DNA from 3 places in the Noviherbaspirillum sp. UKPF54 genome. Region 1 is predicted to be linked to each of the others. Evidence: predicted binding sites of a transcription regulator. Region 1 holds the regulator's gene; each other region holds the start of a gene.
The links. Region 1 encodes FNR, which switches genes on or off when oxygen is low (the NO sensors DNR and NnrR bind a similar motif). Its sites were predicted from a motif close to TTGATNNNNATCAA; they were not measured.
Positions count from the first base shown of each region.

Region 2: FAY22_RS03435 (cyclic nucleotide-binding/CBS domain-containing protein) is a predicted target of FNR. The motif match lies at 4,879-4,892, and genes of this name have one in related genera.
Region 3: FAY22_RS20110 (OmpW family protein) is a predicted target of FNR. The motif match lies at 4,337-4,350, and genes of this name have one in related genera.

Region 1 covers NZ_CP040128.1:1,831,871-1,841,809, forward strand. Annotated here, with positions in the region: gene FAY22_RS08455 (pyridoxamine 5'-phosphate oxidase family protein) at 1-162, shown strand, start outside; gene FAY22_RS08460 (GAF domain-containing protein) at 159-1,496, shown strand; gene FAY22_RS08465 (hemerythrin domain-containing protein) at 1,510-2,235, opposite strand; gene fnr (fumarate/nitrate reduction transcriptional regulator Fnr) at 2,905-3,585, shown strand; gene FAY22_RS08480 (FixH family protein) at 4,054-4,593, opposite strand; gene ccoG (cytochrome c oxidase accessory protein CcoG) at 4,610-6,004, opposite strand; gene ccoP (cytochrome-c oxidase, cbb3-type subunit III) at 6,150-7,082, opposite strand; gene FAY22_RS08495 (cbb3-type cytochrome c oxidase subunit 3) at 7,075-7,257, opposite strand; gene ccoO (cytochrome-c oxidase, cbb3-type subunit II) at 7,260-7,871, opposite strand; gene ccoN (cytochrome-c oxidase, cbb3-type subunit I) at 7,888-9,312, opposite strand; gene ccoS (cbb3-type cytochrome oxidase assembly protein CcoS) at 9,448-9,666, opposite strand; gene FAY22_RS08515 (heavy metal translocating P-type ATPase) at 9,684-9,939, opposite strand, start outside.
Region 2 covers NZ_CP040128.1:724,414-734,352, reverse strand. Annotated here, with positions in the region: gene hypF (carbamoyltransferase HypF) at 1-2,292, opposite strand, end outside; gene hypD (hydrogenase formation protein HypD) at 2,296-3,408, opposite strand; gene hypB (hydrogenase nickel incorporation protein HypB) at 3,405-4,070, opposite strand; gene FAY22_RS03445 (hydrogenase maturation nickel metallochaperone HypA) at 4,148-4,495, opposite strand; gene FAY22_RS03440 (HypC/HybG/HupF family hydrogenase formation chaperone) at 4,488-4,724, opposite strand; gene FAY22_RS03435 (cyclic nucleotide-binding/CBS domain-containing protein) at 4,953-5,342, shown strand; gene FAY22_RS21915 (hypothetical protein) at 5,339-5,506, opposite strand; gene FAY22_RS03430 (DUF3562 domain-containing protein) at 5,836-6,084, opposite strand; gene FAY22_RS03425 (ABC transporter permease) at 6,239-7,360, opposite strand; gene FAY22_RS03420 (ABC transporter permease) at 7,357-8,547, opposite strand; gene FAY22_RS03415 (HlyD family secretion protein) at 8,555-9,520, opposite strand; gene FAY22_RS03410 (TolC family protein) at 9,528-9,939, opposite strand, start outside.
Region 3 covers NZ_CP040128.1:4,347,525-4,357,463, forward strand. Annotated here, with positions in the region: gene FAY22_RS20085 (OmpP1/FadL family transporter) at 1-1,122, shown strand, start outside; gene FAY22_RS20090 (hypothetical protein) at 1,204-1,428, shown strand; gene FAY22_RS20095 (hypothetical protein) at 1,578-2,255, opposite strand; gene FAY22_RS20100 (hypothetical protein) at 2,245-2,529, shown strand; gene ettA (energy-dependent translational throttle protein EttA) at 2,508-4,175, opposite strand; gene FAY22_RS20110 (OmpW family protein) at 4,424-5,041, shown strand; gene rarD (EamA family transporter RarD) at 5,105-5,989, opposite strand; gene FAY22_RS20120 (diphthine--ammonia ligase) at 6,106-6,792, opposite strand; gene FAY22_RS20125 (methyl-accepting chemotaxis protein) at 7,230-8,381, shown strand; gene FAY22_RS20130 (response regulator) at 8,390-8,758, shown strand; gene FAY22_RS20135 (lipid asymmetry maintenance protein MlaB) at 8,795-9,142, shown strand; gene FAY22_RS20140 (chemotaxis protein CheA) at 9,155-9,939, shown strand, end outside.

The DNA.
Region 1 (9,939 bases):
TTCGTGCGCGAGCTGGCGCCGCTCGGATTCGACCCGGTGATGGTGCGCACCCTGCTGTCGCACCGGCAAGCCGATATCGTCGCGCTCAGATTCGTGCCATCGGAGGCGTATTCGCAGACACCCGGCCCGCAGGCAGGCGCACCGTTGAAGGCCGGCACATGAAGACCAAGCTCGACGCCATCCGCGAATGCCTCGAAAGCGTCATCCCGGGCACGATCGCCACCGCCTCGCCGCAAGGCGTGCCCAATGTCGCCTACTTGTCGCAGGTGCAGTTCATCGACAGCGAGCACATCGCGCTCTCCTACCAGTTCTTCAACAAGACGCGGCAAAACCTCATGGCTAACCCGCATGCCATGCTGTCGCTCATCAATCCGCTGAGCGGCGCGCAATACCGGCTGTCGATCGAATACCTGCGCACCGAAATCGCTGGCCCGCTCTTTGCCAGCATGAAGGCCAAGCTGGCCGGCATCGCCTCCCATACCGGGATGGGAGGCGTGTTCCGGCTGCTGGGAGCCGATGTCTTTCGCGTGCACGATATCGAACGCGTTCCGGGGGAAACCGTGCAGCCGCCACCGGCGCAACATAACCTGCTGGCCGCGCTGCGCGCAGCCAGCGAGCGGCTGCGTTCCTGCTGCGACCTGGAACGCCTTCTAGCAGAAACCCTGGCCTGCCTGGAGCAGCTGTTCGGCATCCGCTACACCATGATCCTGATGTTCGACGCGCCGAGCGAACGCCTGTACACCGTCGCCAGCCGCGGCTACGAAGCATCGGGCGTTGGTTCGGAAATACCGCTCGGCCATGGCGTCATCGGCGTCGCGGCGCAGGAACGCACGCCCATCCGGATCAGCCACATGAACGCCGAATATTCATACAGCCGCGCCATCCGCGAAAGCGCTTCCCGCAGCGACTGGGCTCACGCGCTCGACACCGAGATCCCGCTGCCGGGCCTGCGCGAATCGCGCAGCCAGCTCGCCGTGCCGGTCACGGCCGCGGAGCGCCTGCTCGGCGTGCTGTATGTCGAAAGCCCGCACGACTTGCGCTTCACTTATGACGACGAGGATGCGCTGGTCACCCTCGCGGCCCAACTCGGCATGGCGGCGCAACTGCTGCAAAACGCCGCGGATGCCGGCGAGGACGCGCCGGCCGTCCAGCCCGCGGCCACGCCGGTCGGGGGAATGCCGCTGACGGTACGTCATTACCGTGAAAATGGCAGCGTTTTCCTGGATGACGACTACCTGATCAAGGGTGTTGCCGGTTCGATTTTCTGGACTCTGCTGCGCGAATATGCCGACAAGAGCCGTACCGAATTCACCAATCGGGAACTGCGCCTCGATTCGCGCTTGCGGCTACCCGACATCAGCGACAACCTCGAAGCGCGCCTGATCCTGCTCAGCCGCCGCCTGACCGAGCGTGGAGCGGCGATCCGCATCGAGAAAACCGGGCGCGGACGCTTCCGGCTGTGCGTCGATCGTCCGCTCCAATTGCGGGAAGGATAGAGAGTGTTATTAACTAAGCCGCCATCCGGTCCTCGATTCCCAGCGCATCTGCCAGCTTGCTCCAGTCGCGCTTGCTCAAGTTCTCACGCGCCACATCCAGCAGCGCGTCGAACGCCGGCGGCGGGACGTGACGGCGGATGAGCGCCAGTTTTTCCGCGCGCTCGCGAGCGCTCAGAGCTGGAATCATCCAGCGCATGGTGGCAAGGGACTCGTCCGGCGGGATCGAGGCGACTAGCGCCTGCTCGATGCCGATGATTTCCTCATCGCTGTGCGTTGCCCACAATACCGCGTTGTTCCCAGTTTCCTCGATATGCATGTGGGCCAGGTTGTCCGCGATGAACAGGCCGAGTTCACGATACAAGTCAGCGATCGCGCCGGAACGCACCTCGTCCTGCGCCCCCTCGACCGCGCTCGCCAGGGTGGAGAGCCTCTCCAGCGCCGATTCATGATGCACGTGCTCCGACGAGATCGTGCACGCCGAACCGGGCTGGCGCGCTTCCATCGCGGTATGGATGAACTGGTTTTCATGCTGCAAATGCCTGCCGCAGAAAACAATCAATGCGCGGACCTGCCCCAGGACGCAGGCCACTTCCCCACCGTCGGAGCCATCCATGGCGCCGACCGCTTGAAGCGTATCGCTCATGAAAAGGCGCAAGGCCTTGTGAATGTGGGCATAAATATCGAAACGCTGAACAACACCTGTGGCGTGCGACTGGGAAGGGGAAATGGCCTGTTCCATGAAGGTCTCCGATCGTTTGGCGGTTGCAAAAGAAGTTCAATTGACGACAGGCCTAGATTACGGACTTATCCGGACCCGTTTTCTTAAAACTTCATTCAATAAACCTTAAAAAAACCTTAAGTTCGGAAGCACGCCTTGTGGCCGTCGCGCGCCAAAGACCATACCGATCACAAGTGATATTTCAACCACACGACCTACGAGAGGAGCGGTAAAATATTGCGATGCGTCAAAAGAGACTGATAAGCTTCGTCCTTCCCGGGCTCGACCTGATCCGGGATCGCGTCGGCTCGCTCGGCGTTGACTTCCCGATTTTGGGAACAAAAGGAGCGTCGAACGCTGCTCCTGTTTTTGACAGTTGTAGCAGCAACGAACATCCATTGCGGCCGCATTCTGGCTTGGCGCCTTGATGTTCAGGGTTCACCGCATGATTTGCCTTGGTATGGCACCGGTTAATCCACGATTTTGCTTGCTTGGTACGGGATTTGCATTAGGATTCTTGACCTGGCTCAATTTTGACCCGAACCCCAAAACGCCTAAAAACCTACAGCGAGCGCGAACATGATTCTGCATAGAATGAATTCTGCCGATATGACTCATCCCGCCTATTCTTCCAATGCATCGGGTGCCGCGAGCGCGCAAGACTTGCGAGCACGCTGTTCCGCCTGTGGCATGCACCAGCTCTGCCTCCCTACGGGGCTCGGCTCGACCGAAATGGACAAGCTGGAAAAGATCATTGGGCGCCGTCGCCGCATCCCGCGCGATGGCCACCTGTATCGCGTCGGCGACCCCTTTACCAACCTGTACGCGATCCGCCTCGGCCATTTCAAGACACACCAAATCAATCCCAGCGGCGACCAGCAGATCACCGGCTTTCAGATGGCCGGGGAACTGTTAGGAATGGATGCCATCAGCACCGATCGTCACCACTGCAACGCCGTGGCGCTGGAAGACAGCGAGGTGTGCGAGATCCCGTTCGCGCGGCTGGAAAGCCTGTTTGCCGAAATTCCGACGCTGCTGCATCACTTTCACCGGATGATGAGCCAGGAAATTACGCGTGAACAAAGCGTCATGCTTTTGCTGGGCAACATGCGGGCGGAACAACGCTTCGCCGCCTTCCTCAGCAATCTGTCATCACGTTATTCCGCACGCGGCTATTCTTCCACCAGCTTCCAGTTGCGCATGACACGCGAGGAAATCGGCAATTATCTCGGCCTGACCATCGAAAGCATCAGCCGATTGTTATCTAAATTCAAGAAGCGCGGCTGGATCAAGGTCAGCAACCGTGAACTGGAACTGCTCGAACCGAACACGCTAAAGGCAGTCGCCGCCGGCACCCTGAGCTGCGCATGATGCGCTTGGGCCTGCGGACAACGCTTAGAGATAAAAAAACCGGGCGCAAGGCCCGGTTTTTTTAGAAACATCAGAAGGGTGGTCGGCGTTCACTCGGCACACCGACCAGATAACAAGTCAGCATGCTGGCCAGTGCACAAAACATCCAGAAACAGAAAAATCCTACGGTATACGCTGCCATCGGACTTACGTCTAGATGAACTCCGAGCATTCCCAGGTCACGCGGATCAAATAGCGAAAAGAAAAAACCTTCCGCGACAATCGCGACCAAAAAAGACGGCCACAAGACGACCATCATCAACCGCGCCATCAAACCACCCTCCTTTCGGCTTCGTCTTTATAAAACGCCATATCAGACTGGCATTCTCGCGTCTCTTTTCTCATTATTGAGAATCGATTTTGATAATCGAGAACGCTCCCTGATACGATATTCGATTTCAAGCCGATCTGCACGCGGCGCGCCAATCCTCATCCTTCGGCGGGCGCGAGGTCAGGCGACAACACGACATCATGCTGTTTTGGCCATGTCCAGACGCCGGTCAGGCGCCAGTCGCGCGCCTGATCTTCCACCTGCACTTGCCAGTTCGCCTGCTCGAGGAAAGCCAAGTCGATCGAGAAATTCCCATTACTATCCGGCCACGCCTCGCGCACGATGTCTTTTTCCGGCAGGGTCGAATGCACCAGGCGGATGGATATCTTGCCGGTCACCGGACGCTGCGGGCTGTCGATATGGCCGATCAGTTTGCCGGCCGCCGGATCGAAGCGCACATTCAATTTCAAGTGCAAATTCGCCGCTACACGGTCGCGCCGCAAGTCTTGGTTGATCGCCTTGCCCTGCTTGTAGTAGTCGTCTACCACCAGGGCATCCGGGCGACTTACCGCGAGCCAGGCGGTGAAGCAGCCTGCCACGACCACCAGGAACGGACCCAGCATCAGAAACCACGGCCAGCGGTTCGCATACCAGGGCGAACCATCGTCCGTCTTCAAACTCGGATCAGCGCTTTGCATCACAATCTCCTTGCATTTAACGCGGTACGAAAAATACCGCCTTTTCCTTCACTTCGACATCCGAACCGTCGGTCGACTCGACTTCGAACATGATCTTGTTCGAACCGGGTTGCCCCTTGCCGTGGGCGATCCGCACGCGCACCGGTACGGCCCGCGAACCGGTCGCGGGCAACGCCACTTCTTCCGCGCCCGCCAGAGCGATGGTCTCGATGCCGGAAACCTTGATCTTATACTTGTGCGGGAATTCGTCAGTGTTCATGATCTGCAGGCGATACACGTTCTCGATCATGCCGTCCTCCACCTCACGCCCCATCGCACCACGGTCGCGGATCACGTCCAGTTTGAGCGGCGTGCGTGTGAGCAGCGAACCCAGGAAGCCTGCCACGATCAGCACCAGGATGCCCGTATAGATGAGCACGCGCGGGCGCATCGTGCGCTGCCGGATCTGCTGCGGGGTGAAATGGTTTTTTAATGCGTTTTCGGTGGTATAGCGGATCAGCCCACGCGGCGAGCCGACCTTGTCCATTACCGAGTCGCAGGCGTCGACGCAGGCGGCGCAGCCGATGCAGTCGTACTGCAGGCCGTTGCGGATATCGATGCCGGTCGGACATACCTGCACGCACATCGAACAGTCGATGCAGTCGCCCAGGTTCGACTTGGCAGCCGACTTGCTGCGCGCGCCGCGCGGATCGCCGCGTTCCTTGTCATAGGTGACGGTGAGCGTGTCCTTGTCGAACATCGAGCTCTGGAAGCGCGCATACGGGCACATGTATTTGCATACCTGCTCGCGCATCCAGCCGGCATTGCCATAGGTGGCAAAGCCGTAAAACAAAACCCAGAACCATTCCCACGGGCCGAGGCCGAGGGTTTTCACTTCGCCCAGCAGTTCGTGCATAGGGGTGAAATAGCCGACGAAGGTAAAGCCGGTCCATAGCGCGATGGCGCCCCAGATCAGGTGCTTCGCCGATTTCTTGGCGACCTTTTCGGCCGTCCATGGCTGCTTGTCCAGCCGCATGCGAGCGCTGCGCGTCCCCTCGATCTTGCGCTCGACCCACATGAAGATTTCGGTATATACGGTCTGCGGACAGGAGAACCCGCACCATAGCCGTCCGGCGACGGCGGTAAACAGAAAGAGCGCATACGCGCAAATGATCAGCAGCAGCGCCAGATAGATGAAATCCTGCGGCCACAACACCACGCCGAAGATATAGAACTTACGCGCGCCAAGGTCGAACAGCACTGCCTGCCGACCGTTCCAGGAAAGCCACGGGAATCCATAGAACACCAGCTGGGTCAGCCATACGCAAATCCAGCGCCAATTGGCATACCAGCCCTTGACCTCGCGCGGATAGATTTCCTCGCGAGCGGCGTACATCTTGATCACCGATACCTTTGGAGCAGCGTCACTCATTACAGACTCACAACGATTGATTTTTTCGGGCTTCATACTAAGCGATTGAGCAGCCGGGACCGCGCTGCGGCGCATATCGTATCACTTACGAACGCACCTCGTGACGCGGTCAACGGCTGCTCTCTCTTTCTACTGCTAGGCGCCCTTACTTCTGCGCGACAGCGCCAGTGTCGTTGGACAGACTCCAGACATAAGCCGCCAGCAGATGGACCTTCGCTTCGCCCAAGAAGTCCTTGAACGCGGGCATGGTGTTGTCGCGGCCCTTGCGAATGGTCTCCATGATGGTGTCAGCGCTGCCGCCATACAACCAGATCTTGTCGGTCAGGTTGGCAGAACCGAGGGCCTGGTTGCCCTTGCCGTCAGCGCCGTGGCAGGCTGCGCAGGCGCCGAACTTCTCCTTGCCGAAGGCTGCCTTGATCGGATCATGCGCGGAACCGGACAGGCTCAGCACGTAGTGCGCGACATTCTCGACTTCCTTGTCGCCGCCGATCGCCGCCGCCATCGACGGCATCATGCCGTGACGACCGTTCATGATGGTGGTCTTGATCACGTCCGGCTCGCCGCCGTGGAGCCAGTCCTTGTCGGTGAGGTTCGGGAAGCCCTTGTTGCCGCGTGCATCGGAGCCGTGGCACTGTGCGCAGTAGGTCAGGAACAGGCGTTCGCCGATGGCATGCGCCTGCGGATCGGCGGCCACCGCCTTCAGGTCCTGCTGCTGGTACTTTGCGAAGATTGGGCCGAATTCGGCGTCCGCCTTCTTCAGCTCTTCCTCGTAAGCGCCGGTCGACTTCCAGCCCAGCTTGCCGGCGTACGTGCCCAGGCCCGGATACAGGAACAGGTAGGCAAGCGCAAACACGATGGTGATATAGAACAGCCACATCCACCAGCGCGGCATCGGGGTGTCCAGCTCCTGCAGGTTTTCATCCCAGCTATGGCCGGTGGTTTGCGTCACCTTGCCGTCCGGCCCCACCTCGACCTTGGCCTTGGATTGCGCCCAAAGCAAGATCGCGCAGCCGGCGATACCCAGCAGGGTCAGGAGCGCAATGTAGACGCTCCAAAAGCTATTTGTAAAATCAGACATGTTGTTTCTCCGCAGCTTGCGTATCGAATTCGTCGGCGAATGGCAGGTTGGCTGCCACTTCGAAGTCTGCGCGGCGACGCGCACTGTAGGCCCACAGGATGATCCCGATGAAGGTCAGGAAGCTCACCACCGTAAACAGGATGCGCGTATCCATGATCATTTGTTCGAATGTCATGATTACCTCGCCTTGATGAGGGTTCCCATGCCTTGCAGGTAGGCGACCAGCGCATCCTGCTCGGTCTTGTCGGCCAGAGCCTTCGGCGCTTCGGCAATCTCCTGGTCGGTATACGGCACGCCCAACCTCTTGAGAGCGCGCATCTTCGGACCGATATCTTCCGGATCCAACTTGGTCTTGGCCAGCCACGGATAGCCCGGCATGTTCGACTCGGGAACCACGTCGCGCGGATTGTTCAGGTGGGTGCGGTGCCACTCGTCGCTGTAGCGGCCGCCGACGCGCGCCAGGTCCGGACCGGTACGCTTGGAGCCCCACTGGAACGGGTGGTCATAAACGAACTCGCCGGCCACCGAGTAGTGGCCATAGCGCTCGGTCTCGGCGCGGAACGGGCGAATCATCTGCGAGTGGCAGTTGTAGCAGCCTTCGCGCAGGTAGATGTCGCGGCCGGCCAGGCGCAGCGGGGAGTACGGCTGCAGTCCCGCCACAGGCTCCGTCGTCGACTTCTGGAAGAACAGCGGCACGATCTCGACCAGGCCGCCGAAGCTCACCACGATCAGCACCAGCACAACCAGCAGGATCGGGCTCTTCTCAATCCATTCGTGTTTGAATTTCATTCGTAACTCCTCATTCTCAAGCGTGGGCCGCGACTGCCGGGATGCGTGCATTCACCGGTTGCGCGTCGCGCATCGTCATGACCGCGTTGTAAGCCATCATCACCATGCCGCTCAGGTACAGCAGGCCGCCGGTGAAGCGGATCACGTAATATGGGAAGGTTGCTTTCACGGCTTCCACGAAGGTGTAGGTCAGCGTGCCGTCAGCATTGACCGCGCGCCACATCAGACCTTGCATCACGCCGGCGATCCACATCGAAGCGATGTACAGCACGATGCCGATGGTCGCCACCCAGAAGTGCACTTCGATCAGGCGCTTGCTCCACATTTCGGTCTTGCCGAACAGGCGCGGCAGCAGGTAGTAGATCGAGCCCATGGTAATGAAGCCGACCCAGCCGAGGGCGCCAGCGTGCACGTGGCCGACGGTCCAGTCGGTGTAGTGCGACAGCGAATTGACGGTCTTGATGGACATCATCGGGCCTTCGAAGGTCGACATGCCGTAGAACGACAGCGAAACGATCAGGAACTTCAGGATCGGATCGGTGCGCAGCTTGTTCCAGGCGCCGGACAAGGTCATCATGCCGTTGATCATGCCGCCCCAAGACGGCGCCAGCAGGATCAGAGAGAACACCATGCCGATCGACTGGGTCCAGTCAGGCAGCGCGGTGTAATGCAGGTGGTGCGGACCCGCCCACATGTAGGTGAAGATCAGTGCCCAGAAGTGCACGATCGACAAACGATACGAATACACCGGCTTTTCGGCCTGCTTCGGAATGAAGTAGTACATCATGCCGAGGAAGCCCGCGGTCAGGAAGAAGCCCACCGCGTTGTGTCCATACCACCATTGCACCATCGCGTCCTGCACGCCGGCATAGGCCGAATAGGACTTGGTGAGCGATGCCGGCATCTCGGCGCTGTTGACGATGTGCAGCAGAGCCACGGCGAGGATGAAGCCGCCGTAGAACCAGTTGGCGACATAGATGTGCGGCACCTTGCGCTTCAAGAGCGTGCCGAAGAACACCAGCGCGTACGCTACCCAGACTAGCGCGATCAGGATGTCGATCGGCCATTCCAGTTCGGCGTACTCCTTGCCGGTGGTCATACCCAGCGGCAGCGTAATTGCGGCCGCAACGATGACGAGTTGCCAACCCCAGAAGGTGAAGGCTGACAGCGCATCGGAAAACAGGCGCACCTGGCAGGTACGCTGAACGACGTAGTAAGAAGTGGCGAACAGTGCGCAGCCGCCGAACGCAAAAATCACCGCATTGGTATGCAATGGGCGCAGGCGTCCGTAAGTGAGCCACGGTATGTCGAAATTAAGGGCGGGCCAGGCAAGCTGAGCGGCGATAAAAACGCCGACCAGCATGCCCACCACGCCCCACACTACAGTAGCGATCGCGAACTGCCTGACGACCTTGTAGTTGTAGTTGAGTGCTGTATCCACGTACGATCTCCCAGGGTTGGTAATACGATGTGGGGAGGGTACGGTTTTGGGTACTCAAAAACTTTGATTTGAGTCAAATTGATCCGAATCAAAAAACCGAGTGATTTACTCTGGCTTTTTCTCACTTTAGAGAATTTAATCTTGCCTGTCAGATGCTTTTTTTACATCACTTGCCTCGCGGGCGCCATCCGCCAAGCGCGTGTCGTCGGCGGCGCGATCGTCGTCAAGCACCACGCGCATTGCCGGCCCAACCATGTCGTCGAACTGCCCGCCGTCGGACATGCGCAGGAATACCCAGATCGCGATGAAAACCAGCACGACACTGAGCGGCACGAGGATGTAGAGAGCTTCCATGATGTCAATCCGTCTGGTTATGCTGACCGTTGGCGCGCCTGCGCCGCTCGCGCGCCCTGCTCGCCGCCGGCGCCGCGGCGCAGCCGCAAGGCATTCACCACCACCAGCGCGGAACTGAGCGACATGCCTATTCCCGACAGCCAAGGCGTAAGCAGGCCAAGCGCGGCGGCGGGGATCGCCAGCGCATTATAGAGAGTTGCCCACGCAAGATTCTGCCGTATCACCTTCATGGTCCGGGCAGCCGTCTGCGCCGCCTCCCGCACTGACGACAGC
Region 2 (9,939 bases), 1.1 Mb from region 1:
CCCGCTCCCCGCTTCCACCAGTTGACCGAATGAGAGAGCGCCGTCGTTGCACGGCAGGCGCTCCGGCATGCGCACCTCGAACCCGTCATCCTCCAGCAGCGACACCGCCTGTTCGCTCAGCAAGCGGTTCTGGAACACGCCGCCGCACAGGCCTACGTGCCGCACGCCCGTTTCCCGCCGCACCGCCCTTGCCTGCGCCAGCAGACCGTGCGCCAGGCTGCTGTGAAAGCATGCGGCGCGCCACGCGGCGCACTGGGTTGCGTCGGTCAGCGCGCCGACCAGCGGCGCCCAGTCGAGTTGCCAGAGCCCGACGGCATTCTTTGCCAGCGGCAGCGGGACCGGCGCCGCCGTTTCGTTGCACGCCGCCGCTTCCAGCCACATCGGTCCCTGCCCCTCGTGGCTGGCTTCGTCCAGCAGGCCGACCAGGGCCGCGGCGGCGTCGAACAGGCGGCCGGCGGCCGAGGTGCGCGGGCAGTTAAGCTGCCGGCGCCAGGCATGGTGGACAGCGGCATGCTGTTCGATGCGCCAGGGATGGCCGATTTCCCAGCATGCGCCGGCGGCGCTGCGCCACGGCGCGCGTGCCGCCTTCTCGCCGCCCGGCAGGCAAAACGGCCGCAAGGTCGCCGCGCGCGTCCACCGTCCCGGCCGGCCGAGCAATCCTTCCCCGCCCCACAGGGTGCCGTCGTCGCCCAGCCCCACTCCGTCCCACGCAAATGCCAGCCAGGTCTCGACGTCGGAATGTTCCGCCGCCAGCGCCGATGCATGCGCCCGATGGTGCTGCACTTTCAGTACCGGCAGGCCAATCGCCATGGCCCAGCGGCTGCCGGCGTAACCGGGATGCGCATCGCAGGCGATGGCCTGCGCCGTCACGCCGTACAGCGCCAGCAAGTCGGCGATGGCCTGTTCGAACACGGCCTGCGCGCGCGGGCTGCCAAGGTCTCCGATGTGCGGCGAAATCACCGCGCGATCCTGCCAGGCCAGCGCGATGGTGTTTTTCATCTGGCTGCCCGTGGCCAGCAGGGGCCGCCGCAGCGCAAACGGCAGCCGCCACTCGACCGGCGCCGCGCCCCGGCCCAGGCGCAGCGGGCGCGCCTTGCCCGCGATCACGCGCAGCACGGAATCGTCGGCCGGACGCAGGATGGGCCGGTCGTGGTGGAGGAAGCCATCGGCGACTTCGCCCAGCCGCGCCTCCACCTCGGCCGCCTCGGTCAGCACCGGCTCGCCGCTGAGATTGGCCGAGGTGACCACCAGTGGCTTGCCGAAGTGCTGCAGCAGCAAGTAATGCAGCGGGCTGTAAGGCAGCATCGCGCCGAGCTCCTTCAACCCGGGCGCAATGCCGGCGCTCAGCCCCGACTGCGCTCGCATCGGCGCCAGGACGATCGGGCGCACCGGGTCGAACAGCGCGGCGCGCGCGGCGGCATCCAGCGTCACAGCCCGCTCCAGCCAGCCGCCCTGCGGCGGGAACATCACCGCCACCGGCTTGTGCGGCCGGCGCTTGCGCTCGCGCAGCCGCGCAAGCACAGCATCGTCGGTCGCGTCAGCCAGCAGGTGGTAGCCGCCCACGCCCTTGACGGCGACAATCCCGCCGGCGGCAAGCTGCCGAACGCAGGCAGCCAGCGCATCAGCCGTATCCGGCACGTCGGCCGCGCCGGGCATGCGGCAAACCAGGCGCGGGCCGCACGCCGGACAGGCTACCGGCTCCGCATGAAAGCGGCGGTTGCCCGGGTCCTCGTATTCGGCGCGGCATTGCGCGCACATGGCAAAGCCGGCCATCGACGTGTTGGCGCGGTCGTAAGGCAGCCGCGCAATCAGCGTGTAGCGCGGCCCGCACTGCGTGCAGTTATTGAACGGATAGCGATAGCGCCGTTCGTCCGGATCGTTCAGCTCGCGCAGGCAATCGTCGCAGCAGAAGCAGTCCGGCGGCAGGTGCGCGCCGGCCCCGTCGCCGTCCTCGCTAGCGAGAATGGCGAACTCATCGTGTCGCGCCATGCCGATCTCGGCGCAGGAAACGATGCGGGGCCGCGCCAGCGGCGGCGCCTGCTCCAGCAAGGCGCGGGCGAACCGGGCCAGCATCTGACGCGGGCCTTCCCCGACGACCACGACCTGCCCCGACCGGTTCTGCACGAAGCCGCGCACGCCAAGTGCCCGCGCGAGGCGGTAGACGAACGGCCGGAACCCTACCCCCTGCACCCGCCCCTCCACCAACCAGCGGCACGCCGCCGTGTCCGTGCCTGCAGCGTCGGGCGCACCGGGCGCATCGAGCATAGCGAGCGTTTGGCGCGCGTCGGTCATCGCCTATCCTTCACTGCCTTTACCTGTGGCCGCGCGCGGACGGCTCGCCCACCAGATGCGGCATGCGCCTTCATCCGACACCATGCACGGCCCGACCGGCGAACGCGGCGTGCAGGCTCGCCCGTACAGGCGGCATTGATCCGGATATATCCGTCCCAGAACGACGCTAGCGCAATCGCAGCCCGGCGGCATCTGGCCGGCGCGCTTGCGCTGCGCAGCCGCGTCGAGCGGAAAACGCAGCCGGGCGTCATGCGCCGCGAATGCGCCGCGCAGCCGGTAGCCCGAGCGCGCAATCACCCCGATGCCGCGCCAGTTCGCATCCACCACGTCCATCACCTGCTCCAGATGGCGTTGCGCCACCTGATTTCCGCCTGGGCGAACCGCCTGCGGATAGCAGTTGTCCAGCCTGCGGCAACCTTCGACAAGTTGATGCAGGACCGACCAGGTCGCTGCCAGCAGGCTATCCACGCCGAAGCCGGCAACTGCCACAGGAATCCTGTGCCGGTCCACGACGAAATCCCATTCCTGCGTCCCCATGACGGTGGCCACATGGCCGGGCGCCAGCAGCGCGTCGAACGACGGCTGTCCCGACTCCAGCAGCATCGCAACCGCCGGCCAGGTCCGGCGCGCGGCCAGCAGCACGGAAAGATTGTCCGGCGGGCTATCGGACAGCATCGCCGCCACCGGTGCCGTCGTCGTCTCGAATCCTGCCGCGAACAGCACCACATTGCGCTGTGGTTCGGCGCGCGCCAGGCGCAACGCATCGAGCGGACTGGCGATCGGGCGCACATCGGCGCCGGCGGCGCGCGCCGCCTCCAGAGTGCGCACTTCGCCCTTGGGCACATTGGTTGGCACACGCAGCATGTCGCCGAACGCGAGCAGCGTCACCTTGTGTTCCAGCGACAGCCGGATGGCGTAATGGATATCCTCCTCGGGGCAGACGCAGACCGGACAGCCGGGCCCGGGAATCACTTCCACCTGTGGCGGCAGCACGCTGCGCAGCCCCGACATGGACACGGTGCGTTCGTGTCCGCCGCACACGTTCATGACCTTGACCCTGCGCGGCAAGCCGAGCGCGGCGATCTTCTCCAGCCACTCCTGCGCCGCGCCGCTCATGCCCGTCGCTCCCGCTTGGCGGCGCGCAGCCAGTCCAGCCAGGCGTCCATGCCACCGCCCCTGCGCGCCGACAGGGGCAGCACCGGCGCGGCATTGCCGAGCTGGCGCAAGGCCGCGCTGGCGCGCTGTTCGGAGAAATCTTCCATGCATGGCAGCAAGTCGGTCTTCGTCACCAGCATGGCGTCGGCGGCGCGGAACATCACCGGATACTTGGCGGGCTTGTCGTCGCCTTCCGTCACCGACAGCAGGACGGCGTTGCGATGCTGCCCGAGATCGAAACTCGCCGGGCATACAAGATTGCCGACGTTTTCGATGAAGAGGATGTCCAGGCCCTCCAATGGCGTGTGATGCAGCGCGTCGTGGATCATCGCCGCATCGAGATGGCAGGCCGCGCCCGTGGTGATCTGCAGGGCGGGGACGCCCCTGGCGCGAATGCGCCGCGCGTCGTTGTCCGTTTCCAGGTCGCCCACGATCACCGCGACGTCGAGTTCCCCGCGCAAAGCCTCGATGCTGGCCTCCAGCAGCGCGGTCTTGCCGGCGCCCGGCGACGACATCAGGTTGATCGCGACGACGCCGTGCCGGTCGAAATGCTCCCGGTTGTGGCGCGCGATCCGGTCGTTCTCGGCCAGCAGACCGTGCATCACCTTTACCGGGACCGCCATGCTGTCGTGTGTTGTTGCGCATCCGCATTCGCTACACATTGCCGCTCCTGTGAAAGGTTGGCTGTCAGGGAAGATCGTTATCCGAAAATCAGGTCGACCGACTCGATCAGCATTTCATCGCCGCCAAGGAGTATCGTGTGCGCGCTGCCGCACCGCGCGCAGACAAGCCGGTTGGCGGCGGCGTTACTCTCGGTGCCGCACGCGTCGCAGCGGATGCGCACCGGCATGGAGGTAATGACGAGGCGCGCATGTTCGGCCACCGTATCGATGCGCAACTGTTCATAAGCGGCGCGCAACAGCGCCGGCTCGATTCCGGATAGCGGGCCGATTTGCAGGGTAATGCCGGTGACCGCACGGGCGCGGCGCTGTGCCGCCACGACGACAACCTGGTCCAGCAATGCGCGGCCGATGGCGAGTTCATGCATCGCGCGCTCCCTGCGTCATTAGGACGTCGACCAGGCCCCAGGTGGCTTCGGCATCTTCAGGAGCAATTTTTTGGATCGCGTAACCGACGTGGACAATGACGAAATCGCCGCACGCTATGGAGTCCGACGGCAACAGGAAGAGGCTGACCTCGCGTTCGACGCCGTTGGCCGAGCAGCGCGCCATCGTTCCGTCGACCGTCACGACTTGCATTGGAATCGCCAGGCACATCGCAGCCTCCTTGCATGCACTCTGCCGGCTATTACATCCGCCGCTTCCGCCCGCGTCAAGACAGGCTGATCAATAAAGGGCGCGATGACGCGATCATGGTTGGCAGCAATTTTCCTCGCATGCAAACAGGTTCACGCCGGCCTCTATGGCGGGTTTGAACGAGATCAAAACAGTCGTATCAAGGACGCGTATGTTTTTTCAACTCACCCTACCGCGCAGGCCACCACCATGAGCGATCCGATTTCCTCGATCATGCACGCGACTGTCACCCCGGTCAGCATGGACGATACCGTGGAGATAGTGGAACTCCTCATGAAAACCAGGCACATCTCTTCCGCGCCCGTCTACGATGGCGACGGTGCCATTCTCGGCATCGTCACCGCGACCGACCTGGTGAAATTCCATGCGATGGGGAAAGATCCAAAAATCGTGAAGGCGTGGGAAATCTGCACCTATCGCCCGGTCGAGGTCACGCCGGATACGCCGGTGATCGAGGTTGCCGCATTGATGCTGGAACACAAGGTTCACCATGTGGTGGTGATGGAAAACGAGGCAATGTGCGGGATCGTCTCGTCGCTAGACTTTGTCCGCCTGTTCGCCGAACAGAATCGGCGCTAGCGGCCTCGGCGGTCGTGCTGCCGCCGCTCCACCATATCCCAGCCGATTTCCTGCCGGATTTGCTCCGGGTCGTGCAGGGGCGCGCGCGTATTCTGCCGGCGCTCATTCTGCCGCCGTTCCAGATACTCTCTGACTTTTTCCTTCGCTTGTTTCGGCTGTTCCATCGCGGGATTCCAGTTTGCCGCCTGAGGAGCGGTTCGAGGGAATGGCACGGTCATGGCCAACACCGCCGGCCGACTGTTAACGTACGGGTTCTGACTGGATGGCGTTTGATACGACACAATGAATGGCCAGCTGCATCCGCCATGCATGCCTCATCGCGCCGGCGCCAGGCGAAAAAAAACCCGCTGTCTTGCGGCAGCGGGTTCAATCCAATTCAAGGAGAGTTGGAGGAGACAGGAGTAATCATACGTTCAGGCTGGCATGTCGTCCGCTTTATTCTTCGAATAGCAGACATTCATGAATCAAATACCACCTGAACCGGATTGCCGCGTCAATGTTGCCGGCACATCTGCTTCACCTTTTTCGAGACCAGCACCGGCAGATAATCGGGAATCTGCGCCGTGGCCTTCATTTGTCCCAATATTTCTTCATACAGTTCGGCGATCTCGTCGAGCGGCCGGTGCATTTCGTCGGCAATTGCCTGCATGCTTCCGCGATGCCGCTGCCGGTCATGGCTATCCGTGTAAATCGTCCCGTCGGTCTGGCTGGCGTTCCCTGTTTCTTCGCGCGCGGCTGTCATGAGTGGCTCCGTGTCATCTGAAACAGACTTTCAGCCTGTGGCACCCGCTTCGCGCCGGCGCCTGACGTTCAGATAAGCATAGACAGCTTCCGACAAAAGCCATTATTAAAAGAATAATCTTCGCGAAAAATCACGCCGCAGGATACATAGGGAATTAACGTGCCCGGCCCTTGATACACAGCGCGATTCCCGCAAGCACCGCCAGCCCGGCCAGCACGCCCAGATAGCCCGCCACGTCGGCAATGCTCGCGCCCATCTGGTTCAGGCGCAGCGATGCCTGGATGCCGGCGGTGCTCGGAATCAGCCAGCGCAGCAGTTGCAGCGGATAAGGCAGCGCCTCGCCCGGCCAGGAAAATCCGGACAGAAAGGCCATCGGGATCGAGGTGAACAGCAAGACCTGGATGGCGCGCTCGCGGTTGGCGAAGACGAGACCGGCCAGCGCGCCGAGCGCGGCCACGGCGGGAATGAACAGCATCAGCAACAGCACCGCTCCCCCGATGTTGGCCGCGCGCGGATATTCGTGTACCGCGAAAATCCAGCCTAGATACAACAAGCCCATGAACACGCCGAAGGTGGAAAAGGCGGCGATGCGGCCAAGCCAGACATGCGTGCCTGCCCGGTGGACCGCGCTCTCCGCCCAGGTACCGACGAGCAGCGCCACGCCCATCAGCAGCGTCTGCTGGATGATGATGATCGCCACCGCCGGCACCGCGTAATTGCCGTAGCCTTCATCCGGATTGAACAGCGCCACCAGCTGCGTGTTGATCGGGCTGCGGCTATCGGCGGCCTGGCGCGCGCTCTGGCCCTTGCTTTGCAGCTTCTTGATTTCGATGCCGGCCGAGACGGTGCCAACCGCTTCCGCGAATCCGGTCAGTACGGTCTTGTTCAGCAGCAGGTAGGCGCCGTTGCCTTCGACCGGGACCACCGCTGCCTCGCCGCGCAGCACGTTGCGCTTCAAGTCTTTCGGCAGGATCGCATAGCCTTCGATGTCGCCTTTCCACAGCGCCTGCCGCGCGTCGCGCTCGTCGCCCGTGACCAGCGCGACGTCCAAGCGCGGGCTGGCCTGCGCAAAGCGCGTGATCTGGCGTGACAGGCTGGAATGATCGAGATCGACGATGGCCACCGGCACGCGCGTGACCACTTGCGTGGAAAACGGCCACGGGTAGAAAAAACCATAGAACAGCGGGGCCACCACCAGGAACAGCAGCGCGCCCTTGTCGCGCACCACCGCTTTCATCGTGTCGAGCCACGCCTGGATGAACACGCCGCGATTCATCGCGCCCCCCATGAGTCCGGCTGTTGCGCAGCCTTCGCCAGCGCGCAGGCAGCAGCGAGCAGCAGCGCCAACGTCACGGCCGGCATCCAGACCAGCGCAGGCAGCGAGTAACGCATCGGCGCCCCCATCTGCAGCTGCTCGATCTGCACCCGCAAATAGTGCGTGAACGGCAGGCTGTCGGCCCACAGGCGGGCGCGGGCCGGCATGGCCGACAGCGGAAACGCCGCGCCGCTGAAGGCGAAGGCTGGCGCTGTGACGATGCCGGTGACCGACAAGGCGGTGCGCAGCGAGCGCGTTACGGCTGCAACCACGGCGCCGAGCGCGATCGACAGCGCCAGCATCGCCATCAGGGCCAGCAGCGTAAACACGAGCGAACCGGCCGGATGCATGCCGCCGGCGATGATCACCGCCAGCAGGCCGGATACGCCGGCCGCGCTCAGCGAAATGAAGGGAATGCTCAACTTGCCAAGCAAGGCGGCGAAAAACGATGCTCTCTCCTGCCCTTGCATAGCGGTATTGCGCCATTCGCCGATCGTGGCGTCGCGCAACTCGGTGCCGACCGACCAAGCGCCGGCGGCCATCGCAAAGATGTGCAACAGCGCCGGAATCAGCGCCATGCCGAGGAATTGCAGGTAATCGAGAGACGGATTGAACAGGTTGGCGAGGCTGGCGCGGATCGGCTCGGCGGCAAGCCTGGCGGCGCGCAGCGGTTCGCCGCGCTTGTTGCGCGCGACGATCTCGATGCCCGCCGACAGCGTCCCTACCGCGGTACGCACATCGCGCTGGATGATGCCGGAGTGCGAGCTGAACTGCGCGTTATGCAGCAGCGTGACTTGCGCCGCATGGCCGCGCTTGACGTCGCGCGCGAATTCGCGCGGGATTTCGACCACGCCGTACACGCGGCCGGCGCGCATCGACTGCTCGACCTGCCACTCGTCATCGTACCGCGCGACCACCTGCAGGCCGGGCGTCGCGTCGAGGAAGCGCACCAGCTGGCGCGACAACGCCGAATGGTCGGCATCCCACACACCGACCGGCAGCCGGGTCGGAATCCCGTTGGAAAAGATCCACCAGATCAGCGCGACCGACAGCAGCGGCACCCAGGAAATCATTGCGACATCCCAGGGGCGGCGGCGCAGCAGCTGCCACTCGCGCCGCAGGCTGGCCCGGAAAATTTGTGCATGCATCGCGCGCTTACTGGACGATCACGCTCATGCCCGGGCGCACGCCTGCGATCGGCGCCGCCGGCCGCGCCCGCACTTCGAAAGTGCGCGCATCGAAGCCCTGGTTCGCATGGGTGGCGCGCCAGGTCGCAAAATCCGGCAGCGCCGCGGTGTAGTACACCTTCATTTTTGCCTTGCGGTTGCCGAGCGCCGGAATGACGACATCGATCTCCTTGCCTTCGGCGAAGCGCTGCAGCTTGTCCTCGCGCACGTTGAATACTGCCCACTGGTCCTGCAGGTCGACCACGGTCACCACCGCCACGCCCTGGGGCGACAGTTCGCCGGCGCGCGCGAACACCTTGACCACTTCGCCGGCGACCGGGCTCTTCAGTTCGGTTTCGGCCCTGGCCGCTTCCACCTCGGCCACCACGCCCGACACCTGACGCGCCTGCGCGGCGGCGGCCGCCTTGTCCTCGCTGCGCGCGCCGGATTTCGCCATGTCGTACTGGGCTTTCGCAGCTGCAGCCAGGTCGCGCGCGGCGCGGTAATTGGTCTGCGCCTCGTCGCGCTTCTGCTCGGCGACCAGGCCTTCCTTCGCCAATGCTTCGACGCGCTTCAACGAATTCTGCGCCAGTTCGGCGGCGGCCTGCGCACGCTGCCAGTTGGCCTGCGCCATGCGGATTTCCTCGGCGCGCGCGCCCGCCTGCGCCTTGGCCGACACGGCTTTCGCGGCGTCGCGCGCGGCGCTGGCCTGCTCCAGCTTGGCGGCCACTTCGGGGCTGTCGATGGCGATCAGCTGGGTGCCGACATTGACCTTGTCGCCTTCCTTGACCAGTACCTGCGCGATGCGGCCCGGGACCTTGGGAGCGATGTCGGTTTCGCGCGCTTCCATCTGTCCCTGGAACACGTCGGGCGCCGGACGCGAGGCATACCAGATGCCGCCGCCGGCGAGCAGGATGGCGGCGATGGCTGCCGCGAGTGCGCTTGCTTTTTTCATGTTTTCCTCAGTCGATTCTGACATCCGCGCGGACGATGTATTGGGGGATTTCGTCGGACAGGCCGCAGGATTCGAGCAGGTTGGCCAGTGCAGTCACGTACTCGTAGGCCGACTGCGCGCGCTCGGTCTGCACCTTGGACAGGTTGATTTCGGCGTCGATCAGCTCCAGCATGGTGCTGGTGCCCTCGCGCGCGCCGGCGGTGCGCAGCTTGAGCAGTTCCTGCGCCAGTTCGGCCGAAGGCCCGAGCGACACGAAATTCACGCGCGCCTGCTCGGCGGCGCGCCAGTTCTTTTCCACCAGGAGCGCGATGTCGCTGCGCGCCTGCGCGTCGGTCAGCTCGGCCTGGCGCACCTTTTCCATGGACGACGCCGACAGCGCCTTGCGGTCGAGCGAATCGAACAGGGTCCAGCGCACGCCC
Region 3 (9,939 bases), 2.2 Mb from region 1:
GTTTCCGGCTCCGGAATCCGGCCATCGGCCACCTTCGAGAATCGTGGTTCGTTTTCCGCGGCCGGTCCGCTTTCCGGCGGCAATGGCGGTGATGCCGGAAGCTGGGCCGTGGTGCCGGCCTTGTATTACGCGATGGATATCTCGCCTGATCTGCGTTTCGGGCTCGGCGTGCAAGTTCCGTTCGGCCTGACTACCGAATATGACGCGGGCTGGGTCGGGCGTTACCAGGCATTGAAGTCTGATCTCATTACGGTCGACATCAATCCCGCGCTCGCCTACCGGCTCAGCGACACCGTTTCCATCGGCGGCGGCGTGAGCGCGCAGTACATCAACGTCGAACTGTCGCGCGCGATCGACTTTGGCAGCATCTGCGTCGGCAGCGCCGGCCTGCCCACCTGCAGCGCCATCGGTTTCCTGCCCCAGGCCAAGGACGGCAGCGCGACGGTCAAGGGCAACGACTGGGGCTATGGCTTCAATCTCGGTGCGCTGTTCTCGCCCGATGCGCGCATGCGATTCGGCATCGCCTATCGCTCCAAGGTCACCCACGAATTGTCCGGCAGCGCCAATTTCACCAAACCTGCCGGCTTGCCGGCGCCGATTGCGGCATCCCCCACGTTTGCCAATACCGGCGCCCGGGCCGACCTCGACTTGCCCGATTCGCTCTCCGTGAGCGGCTACGCCGACCTCGACGCGAAATGGTCGGTGATGGCCGATGTGACCTGGATGCACTGGAGCCGCTTCAAGGAATTGCGCATCCGCTTCGACAGTGGCGCGCCCGACAGCGTGACGCCGGAAGAATGGCGCAATACCTACCGGGTCGCGGCGGCGGTGAATTACCGCTATAACGACATGTGGAAGCTGCGCGCGGGCCTGGCCTACGATCAGTCGCCGGTCGAGGGGCAATTCCGCACGCCGCGCATCCCCGACAACAACCGCCGCTGGCTGGCGTTGGGCGCGCAGTACAAGCCGTCGCGCCAAGATACCTGGGACTTTGGCTATGCCCACCTGTTCGTGAGCGACTCGTCGATCAACAAGTCCGAACCGCCCGTCGGCGGCACGCTGGTCGGCGATTACAACAATGACGTCAACATCCTCAGTGTGCAGTACAGCCGCGCATTCTGAAGTTCGCCTTGATGCTGTCCACCGCCTGGACCATACTGATCCGGATGGTGGATTCCCGTATTGTTGTTGCAGGAGGCGAGCATGGCTGCCGCGACTTACCACAAGGGCAATTGGAAGGCGGAGGTGGATTTCGAGGAACTGGCGAGCGGAAAATTCCAAGGCATTGTCCAGCTATTCCACGAAGGAAGTTCTTCCGTCGAACGGCAACAGATCCTGCACAGAGCCTTCAATGTTTCGGACACGGTGGATGGCGCGCTGGAAGAAGGGAAGAACCTGGCGCACCACCTGCTCGGCGACATGGAGTGACGCGGTCTTGCAGGCGGGCGCGAGACGGCTCGCTTTGATGAATGTCCCGGGGGGCGGACGTTTGTCTGCCTCAAATTTCACATAGAGGCGCAATAAAAAAACGCCGCATCCGGTGTGGAGTGCGGCGTTCGACGTGCATTACAAGACGCTCAGAACTTATAGCTGACGCCCACGCGCACCACAGGATAGGCATTGAACGAACTCGCCTTGTCGGCCAGCTTGCTCTGTTCCGCGGCGACGTCGGTTGCGAGCTGATCGCACTGCGCAGCGGGAGCGGTACAGCCGGTATTGGTCAGCGTCGTATTGGGCGAGCCCTGGAACAGCACGCCCAGGTCGGCGGAGAAACCCCAGCCCTTGTCTTTTGCCAGGGCATTGCCCCAGCCGATGCCGAGATAGGGCGCGACCTTGCGGAAGTCGATCTTGCCATTGATGACGCCGGCATTGGCAGCCGTATAGGTATTGCCGTTGATGGTATAGCTACCGATTGCGTTCGGCATGCCGACCGCATCGATCTTGTTGCCGTTGTAGACCACGCCACCGGAGATGCGGAACTGGGTGTCGCCAGGGAACCAATCCAACAGCGCGTCGAAAGTCTGCAGCTTGAGCTTGAAATCGTAATCGACGTTGTTGGCGTTGGTGCTGTAGTTATAGTTCAGCGCGTTGATGCCGAAGCGGGCATTGAGTTTCGGTTGCACGGGCACGCTGATGTGCGCGCCGATGCCGGTGCTGCCGAGGTCGGCGGTTACACCGACTTCGGCGGATGCTGTGCTTGCTGCAAAAAGGCTGGCAAGGCCTGCAAGGCCGAGCGCGAGGGCGATGTTTTTCATTGATGGCAATTTGGAAAAGGACGATGGAACAGGCGTGTGGTGTGCCACAGCCAAAACGATCCTATGCGACCAAATTGCCGTACGTCAATTAAATCTGACGGCGATGTTGCACGATTGCGCCTGCGATATCAGAACTGCAATCGGGCGCGGCAGGGAATCGAGTCTGTTGCCGGCACGCACAAAAAAGCCCGCAAAAGCTTCTCGCTTCTGCGGGCCGTCGATCGGCAAAAAAGCGCCGCGGCGCTTCTTGACTTATCGCGTGATCGGCTTGTAGCGGATGCGCTTCGGCTTGGCGGCTTCCTCGCCCAGGCGCTTCTTCTTGTCCGCTTCGTATTCCTGGTAATTCCCGTCGAAGAACACGACTTGCGAATCGCCTTCGAAGGCGAGGATGTGAGTGGCGATGCGGTCGAGGAACCAGCGGTCGTGCGAGATCACCATCACGCTGCCTGCGAACTCCAGCAACGCATCTTCCAGCGCGCGCAGGGTTTCCACGTCGAGGTCGTTCGACGGTTCGTCCAGCAGCAGCACGTTGCCGCCCATGAGCAGGGTCTTGGCCAGATGCAGGCGGCCACGCTCGCCGCCGGACAGGTTGCCGACGATTTTCTGCTGGTCGCCGCCCTTGAAGTTGAAGCGGCCGAGGTAGGCGCGCGACGGCATCTCGAAGCGGCCCACGGTCAGGATGTCGGCGCCGTTGGATACGTCTTCCCACACCGTCTTCTTGTTGCCCAGGTCTTCACGGGATTGATCGACCAGCGACAGCTTGACGGTCGGGCCGACCACCACTTCGCCGGAATCCGGCTGCTCTTTGCCGGCGATCATCTTGAACAGCGTCGACTTGCCGGCGCCGTTCGGGCCGATGATGCCGACGATGGCGCCGGCCGGGATCTTGAAGCTGAGGTTGTCGATCAAGAGGCGGTCGCCGAACGCTTTACTCACGTTCTTGAATTCGATCACTTCATTGCCCAGGCGCTCGGCGACCGGGATGAAGATTTCCTGCGTCTCGTTGCGCTTCTGGTATTCGTGCTCGGACAGTTCGTTGAAGCGGGCCAGGCGCGCCTTGCTCTTGGCTTGCCGCCCCTTCGGGTTCTGGCGCACCCATTCCAGCTCTTTCTGGATCGTCTTCTGGCGCGCCGATTCCTGCGCTTCTTCCTGCTTTAAGCGCGCTTCCTTCTGTTCCAGCCAGGAGCTGTAGTTGCCCTTCCACGGGATGCCGTGGCCGCGGTCCAGTTCCAGGATCCATTCTGCGGCATTGTCGAGGAAGTAGCGGTCGTGCGTGATGCCGACCACGGTGCCGGGGAAGCGCTGCAGGAACTGCTCCAGCCATTCGACCGATTCCGCATCCAGGTGGTTGGTCGGCTCGTCCAGCAGCAGCATGTCGGGCTTGGACAGCAGCAGCTTGCACAGCGCGACGCGGCGCTTCTCGCCGCCCGACAGCACGCCGATCTTGGCATCCCACGGCGGCAGGCGCAGCGCGTCGGCCGCGATTTCGAGCTGCTGGTCGAGGTTGCCGCCGCCGGAAGTGGCGATGATCGCTTCCAGGCGCGCCTGCTCGGCGGCCAGCGCGTCGAAGTCGGCATCCGGGTCGGCGTAGGCGGCGTACACGGCGTCCAGCTTGCTTTGCGCTTCGGCCACTTCACCCAGGCCGGACTCCACCGCCTGGCGCACCGTCATCTCGGGATCGAGCTGCGGCTCCTGCGGCAGGTAGCCGATGTTCAGGCCCGGCATCGGCACCGCTTCGCCCTCGATCTCCTTGTCGATGCCAGCCATGATCTTGAGCAGCGTCGACTTGCCCGAGCCGTTCAGGCCGAGCACGCCGATCTTTGCGCCCGGGAAGAACGACAGCGAAATGTCCTTGAGAATCTGGCGCTTGGGCGGAACGATTTTGCCCACGCGGTTCATGGTGTAGACGTATTGAGCCATTAGAAATACCGAATGATGAATAGGGGGGAACGGAAGAGTGCAAGGATACCCCATCGGACTGGCCAGCGGTGCCATCGGCACGGCATAGGGCGGCGCTTACCATAACTTTGCAAAATCTCTATTGATGCAAAATAAAACCATGTTATGAGTATGGTTATTTATTGATATGGATCAACGATTTTGATGCGGCGCATCACTACAGTGGGCGGCAGTTTTATCGCAGAGTGACTTTTAATAAGGAAAGCATCATGAAGAAAACTGCTGTAGCTCTCGTCGTTGCCGCACTGGGAATGATCGCCGGGGAAGCGATGGCCCAACAACAAAGCCCGTGGCTGGTACGCGTACGCGCGGTCAATATCGATCCGGCCAACAAGTCCGACGCAGTAGGCGGCACGGGCGCTGCCGACCGCATTACGGTCAGCAGCAAGGTCATTCCGGAAGTGGATATCTCTTACTTCTTCACGCCGAACATCGCGGCTGAGTTGATCCTGACTTATCCGCAAAAACACACTGTTTATTTGGATGGCAATGATATCGGCACCTTCAAGCACCTGCCGCCGACCCTGACCGTGCAGTACCACTTCACGCCGGAAGCGAAGTTCAGCCCGTACGTCGGCGCCGGTGTCAACTACACCCGCATCTCGAACGTGAACCTGTTGAATGGTAATGGAGACCTCGACCGCAACAGCTTCGGCCTCGCGCTGCAAGCTGGCGTGGATTTCAAGATCGACAAAAATTGGTCGATCAACCTCGACGTCAAGAAAGTGCAGATCCGCAGCGACGTGACGGTATCTGGCGCTGGAAAGATCAGCAACGTGCAAGTCGACCCGCTGCTGGTCGGCGTGGGTGTCGGCTACCGCTTCTGATCGGCAGGCTACGCCCCAACGAAAAAGCCGGTCGTTCGACCGGCTTTTTTTCTGCAAGCGGCATCATGCCGCGCGCTGTTTTCCTCTCCACACGCGCCACACGCCCTCGAGGGAATATACGGCCAGCGCGCCCCAGATCAGCGCGAAGCCGAACATCCGGCCACCGCCGAACGGTTCGTGATACAGCCATACGCCCAGCAGCAATTGCAGTGTCGGGCCGATGTATTGCAGCAGGCCGAGCACCGACAGCGGGATGCGGCGCGCGCCGGCGGCGAACAGCAGCAGCGGGATGGCCGTGATCGGCCCGGCCGCCGCCAGCAAGAGCTGCAGCGACAGCGGCGCACTCGCAAAGCCGTTTTTGCCCTGCAGGGTCAGCACGGCCAGGTAAGCCAGCGCCAGCGGAAACAGCAGCAGCGTTTCCAGCGCCAATCCTTCCAGCGCGCCCAGCGCAGCCGTCTTGCGCAGCAAGCCGTACAGCCCGAAGGTGACGGCCAGCGTCAGCGCCACCCACGGCAGCTGCCCGCCTTGCCAGGTCAGCCATGCCACGCCGGCCGCCGCCAGTGCCACTGCCGTCCATTGCACCGGGCGCAGCCGTTCGCGCAGGATCAGAAAACCGAGCAGCACGTTGAACAGCGGATTGATGAAGTAGCCGAGGCTGGCATCGACTACGCGGTCATTGTTGACCGCCCAGATGTAGATGAACCAGTTGCTCGACAATAGGACCGCGCTCGCGGCAAAGCCGGCCAGCACTTTCGGGCGGCGCACGACATCGCCCAGCCAGGCCCATTGCCGGCGCCATGCGATCACCATGGCGAGGAACAGCAGCGACCACAGCATGCGGTGCATCAGGATTTCGGTCGGTGCGATCGATTGCAGCGCCTTGAAATAAACGGGAAACAAGCCCCACGCTGCGTAGGCGGCAGCGGCGTACAGCATTCCAATATTCATGTCGGATCGATCAGGAGAAGGGCGAAATATGCCGGCAGCGCGGCGCAGCATAGGTATTGCTGCACGTTAATTATCTCAGCAATCGATCGATCGGGTCGGCGGCCCGGGCGGCATGCTTACGCGGCGCCCAGCTTCTGGAAAAAATAGGTGGCCGGCGTCAGCGGCGCTTCGGCGCGGCAGCTCCATTTTTCGAGGCGGCGAAAGGAAACCGGATGCGCAAACGCCGGGCCGTCGTACACGAAGGTGTGGAACTCGCCGTTCTCGCCGCAGGCGTCGACGTGCGCCGGCAGGTCGGCGAGGAAGTCTTCGTCGAATTCGCGGCCGACGAATTCCTCGCCGAGATAGTTGCCGTTGACGCAGACGACCACGGCCTTAAAACCGAGCGACAGGAATTCGTCGACCAGCGCGCGGCGCGGCTCGTCCCACAGCGGCAGGATGGGCGTGATGCCGGCCCGGGCACATACCTTTTCTTCCCATTCGCGGTGCGGCACCAGGTCGATGTCGCCGAATACGGCTTGCGTGATGCCGTCGTGCCGCGCATCGCCCAGCGTGGCGATGAATTTTTCTTCGTAATTGCTCCATGAGGTTGCGTAGAAACGCATCTCGGCGCCGATCGCATCGGCTTGCGCCTGCAGCAGTTGCGGCGGAACGCCGTGCGAGCGCGAGTCGCCGCCGGCCTCGTCCATCGCCGTGATCAGGCGGCGGATCGTCATGCCCGACTGGCGCGCGCGCCACATCGCCAGGCAGGAGTCCTTGCCGCCGCTCCAGGAAACCAGTGCATCGGGCATCGTCGTGTGATTCATGGGAATAAATATCCTTTTCGTAACTTGCAATTTACGCCGCGGCACGCGGGCGTTATCGGTGTGAAGCGGGCATGATGAACAGGTGTAACAAGTAAAGCAACCTTCATTTCACTGTTGGTTCCCATGAACATGGGAGAATTTTGAGCATCACGAGTTATAACGAATTGTTCGATTTTTAAAAATATTATTTGTGATCAAAAATTGACACACTCCGGGAAAAATCGCTATTGGGAAGCGCGCAACGCTGCTAATATTGTTTCCACTCGGAAACGAAGAAAAATTACATCCGGTTACAAGAACGCTAAAGTTGCCTGCAACAAAAAACCGAACAACGGTTGCAGAGTTTTAGGTGACATGAAGCATTAAGGAAGTGCTTGTTTGCGTCGTTGCAGGATTGCGGCGGCGGCGAGAGCGTTTGATAACAGGAGGGCAGGGCAATGAGTCGCCCTGATCATATACACGGTCATGCGATCGCTCCGGTCGCCCTCGGAATTGCGGGCAGCGTCGCGGTACTTGGGTTCGGCGGGCTGTCTTGGGGCAGCGCGCTGTGCGCAGCAGCGCTGGCCGGCAGCGGCATCGTCCTCGGACTGCGCGCGGTCGCCGCCCGTGCGCATGTGCGCAATACCATCGAAAACTACATCGCCGGCCGCCAGCAGTTCGGCGAAGCGCTGGCGCCGGTGTGGAGCGGCCACATCGAGTCGTCCATGTCGCAGATGGAAAGCGCCATCGCGTCGCTGGCCCAGCGTTTTTCCGGCATCGTCGACAAGCTCGACCAGGCGGTGCGCGCCTCCAGCAGCGCCACTGAATCGGTGGAAGACCGCCATTCCGGCCTGGTCGCGGTATTCGCGTCGGGCGAGAAGGAACTGGGCGAGGTGATCGCGTCGCTCAAGGCGGTCACCACCAGCAAGGCCGCGATGCTGGAAAAAATCCACGGCCTCGAACAATTCATTTCCGAACTCAAGGGCATGGCGGCGGAAGTCGCGCAGATCGCTGCGCAAACCAACCTGCTCGCGCTGAATGCCGCCATCGAAGCGTCACGCGCCGGCGAGATGGGACGCGGCTTTGCGGTGGTCGCCAAGGAAGTGCGCATGCTGTCCAACCAGTCCGGCGAAACCGGACGGCGCATCACCGAAAAGGTCGGCCTGGTCAGCGACGCCATCATCGCCACCTGCGAAGCGGCCGAGCAATCGATGCGGCAGGAAGAAACGTCGATGGCTGCCTCCGAGGCCACCATCGACGCGGTGCTGGCCGAGTTCCGCAAAGTGACCGACGCACTGGTGCATTCCTCCAACCTGCTCAAGGAAGAAAGCATCGGCATCAAGTCGGAAGTGGGCGAGGCGCTGGTCCAGCTGCAATTCCAGGACCGTGTCTGCCAGATCATGAGCCACGTCAAGCACAACATCGAGCGCCTGCCCGAATTCCTGCGGCAAAACAGCCGCAAGTTCGAACAGGAGTCCGTGCTGCAGCCTCTCGATTCGAAAGAGCTGCTGGAGGAATTGGCCAGCACCTATGCGATGGCCGAGGAGCGCGCCGTCCATGGCGGCCATCAGACAGTGAAAACACAAGACAGCGAAATCACGTTCTTTTAGAGGGAATCATGGCAAAGACAATCATGATCGTCGACGATTCCGCGTCGCTACGGCAAGTGGTCGGCATCGCGCTGAAAGGCGCGGGCTACGACGTGCTGGAAGGCTGCGACGGCGCCGACGCGCTCGCCAAGCTCACCGGACAGAAAGTCCACCTGATCATCAGCGATGTCAACATGCCGAGGATGGACGGCATCACCTTCGTCAGCGAGGTCAAGAAGATGCCGGCCTACAAGTTCACGCCGGTCATCATGCTCACGACCGAATCCGAGGAATCAAAAAAACGCCAGGGCCAGGCAGCCGGCGCCAAAGCCTGGGTGGTCAAGCCATTCAAGCCGGAGCTGCTGCTGAACGCGGTGCAGAAGCTGGTACTGCCCTAACGCTCCTCTCATTCCCCCTTTTTCGCGGAGTACACCATGAACGCTGGAACAGAGCGTAAGGACGGCGCACGTCCTTCGCATCCGTTACGTATCGAAGGCGAGATGACGATTTACCAGGCTGCCGAACTCAAGCCGATGCTGGCGGCGGCGCTGCAGCAGAGCGAGGCGCTGGAGATCGACCTGTCCGCGGTCGGCGAGATCGATACCGCCGGCGTGCAGCTGCTGATCGCCGCCAAGAAGTCGGCGCATGCCGCCGGCAAGGAATTGCACCTGGTGGCGCACAGCGACGCCGTGGTCGAGGCCTTCGAGCTGCTCGATCTGGGCGGCTACTTCGGCGATCCGCTGGTGATGGCGCCGCAGGCTGCGGCATCCAGTTCCAATTGAAGGGAGCGGAAAATGAATCTTGACGACGCACTGCAGACCTTCATCGCCGAAAGCCGCGAACTGCTGGAAGACATGGAAAGCGCGCTGCTCGCCGTGGAGGCGGCGGCGGAGAAGGGCGAAATGATCCACGCCATCTTCCGTGCCGCGCATACCATCAAGGGTTCGTCCGGCCTGTTCAGCCTGGACCATATCGTCGAATTCACGCACGTGCTGGAAAGCGTGCTGGACCGCCTGCGCGACGGCAAGCTCGGCATCGACGACAAGCTGGTCGCGCTGCTGCTTGCTTGCTGTGACCACATCGGCGGCTTGATCGGCGAGGTGGAAGCGGGGCGGCTGGACGCGAACGAGGCGATGGCGCAGCGCGGCGCGCCGCTGGCCGAGCAGCTGCGCGGGTACCTGGCCGGCGCCAAGCCGAAGAACGTATTGCCGGCCACCGTGCCGGAACCGGACGCCGCCACCGTCGAGCGCATCGAGAGCCTGGGCGGCAGCAACGACCACTGGCACATCTCGCTGCGCTTCGGCACCGACGTGCTGAAGAACGGCATGGACCCGCTGTCCTTCCTGCGCTACCTCAACAAGCTCGGCAGGATCGTCGGCATCGTCACGCTGCCCGACGCGGTGCCGGTGCTGGACGCGATCGACCCGGAATCCTGCTATCTCGGCTTCGAGATCGCGTTCGAGAGCGACGCCGACAAGGCCGCCATCGACAGCGTGTTCGAGTTCGTGCGTGACGACTGCCGCATCAGCATTCTGGCGCCCAACAGCCGCATCTCCGAATACGTGCAGCTGATCCAGGC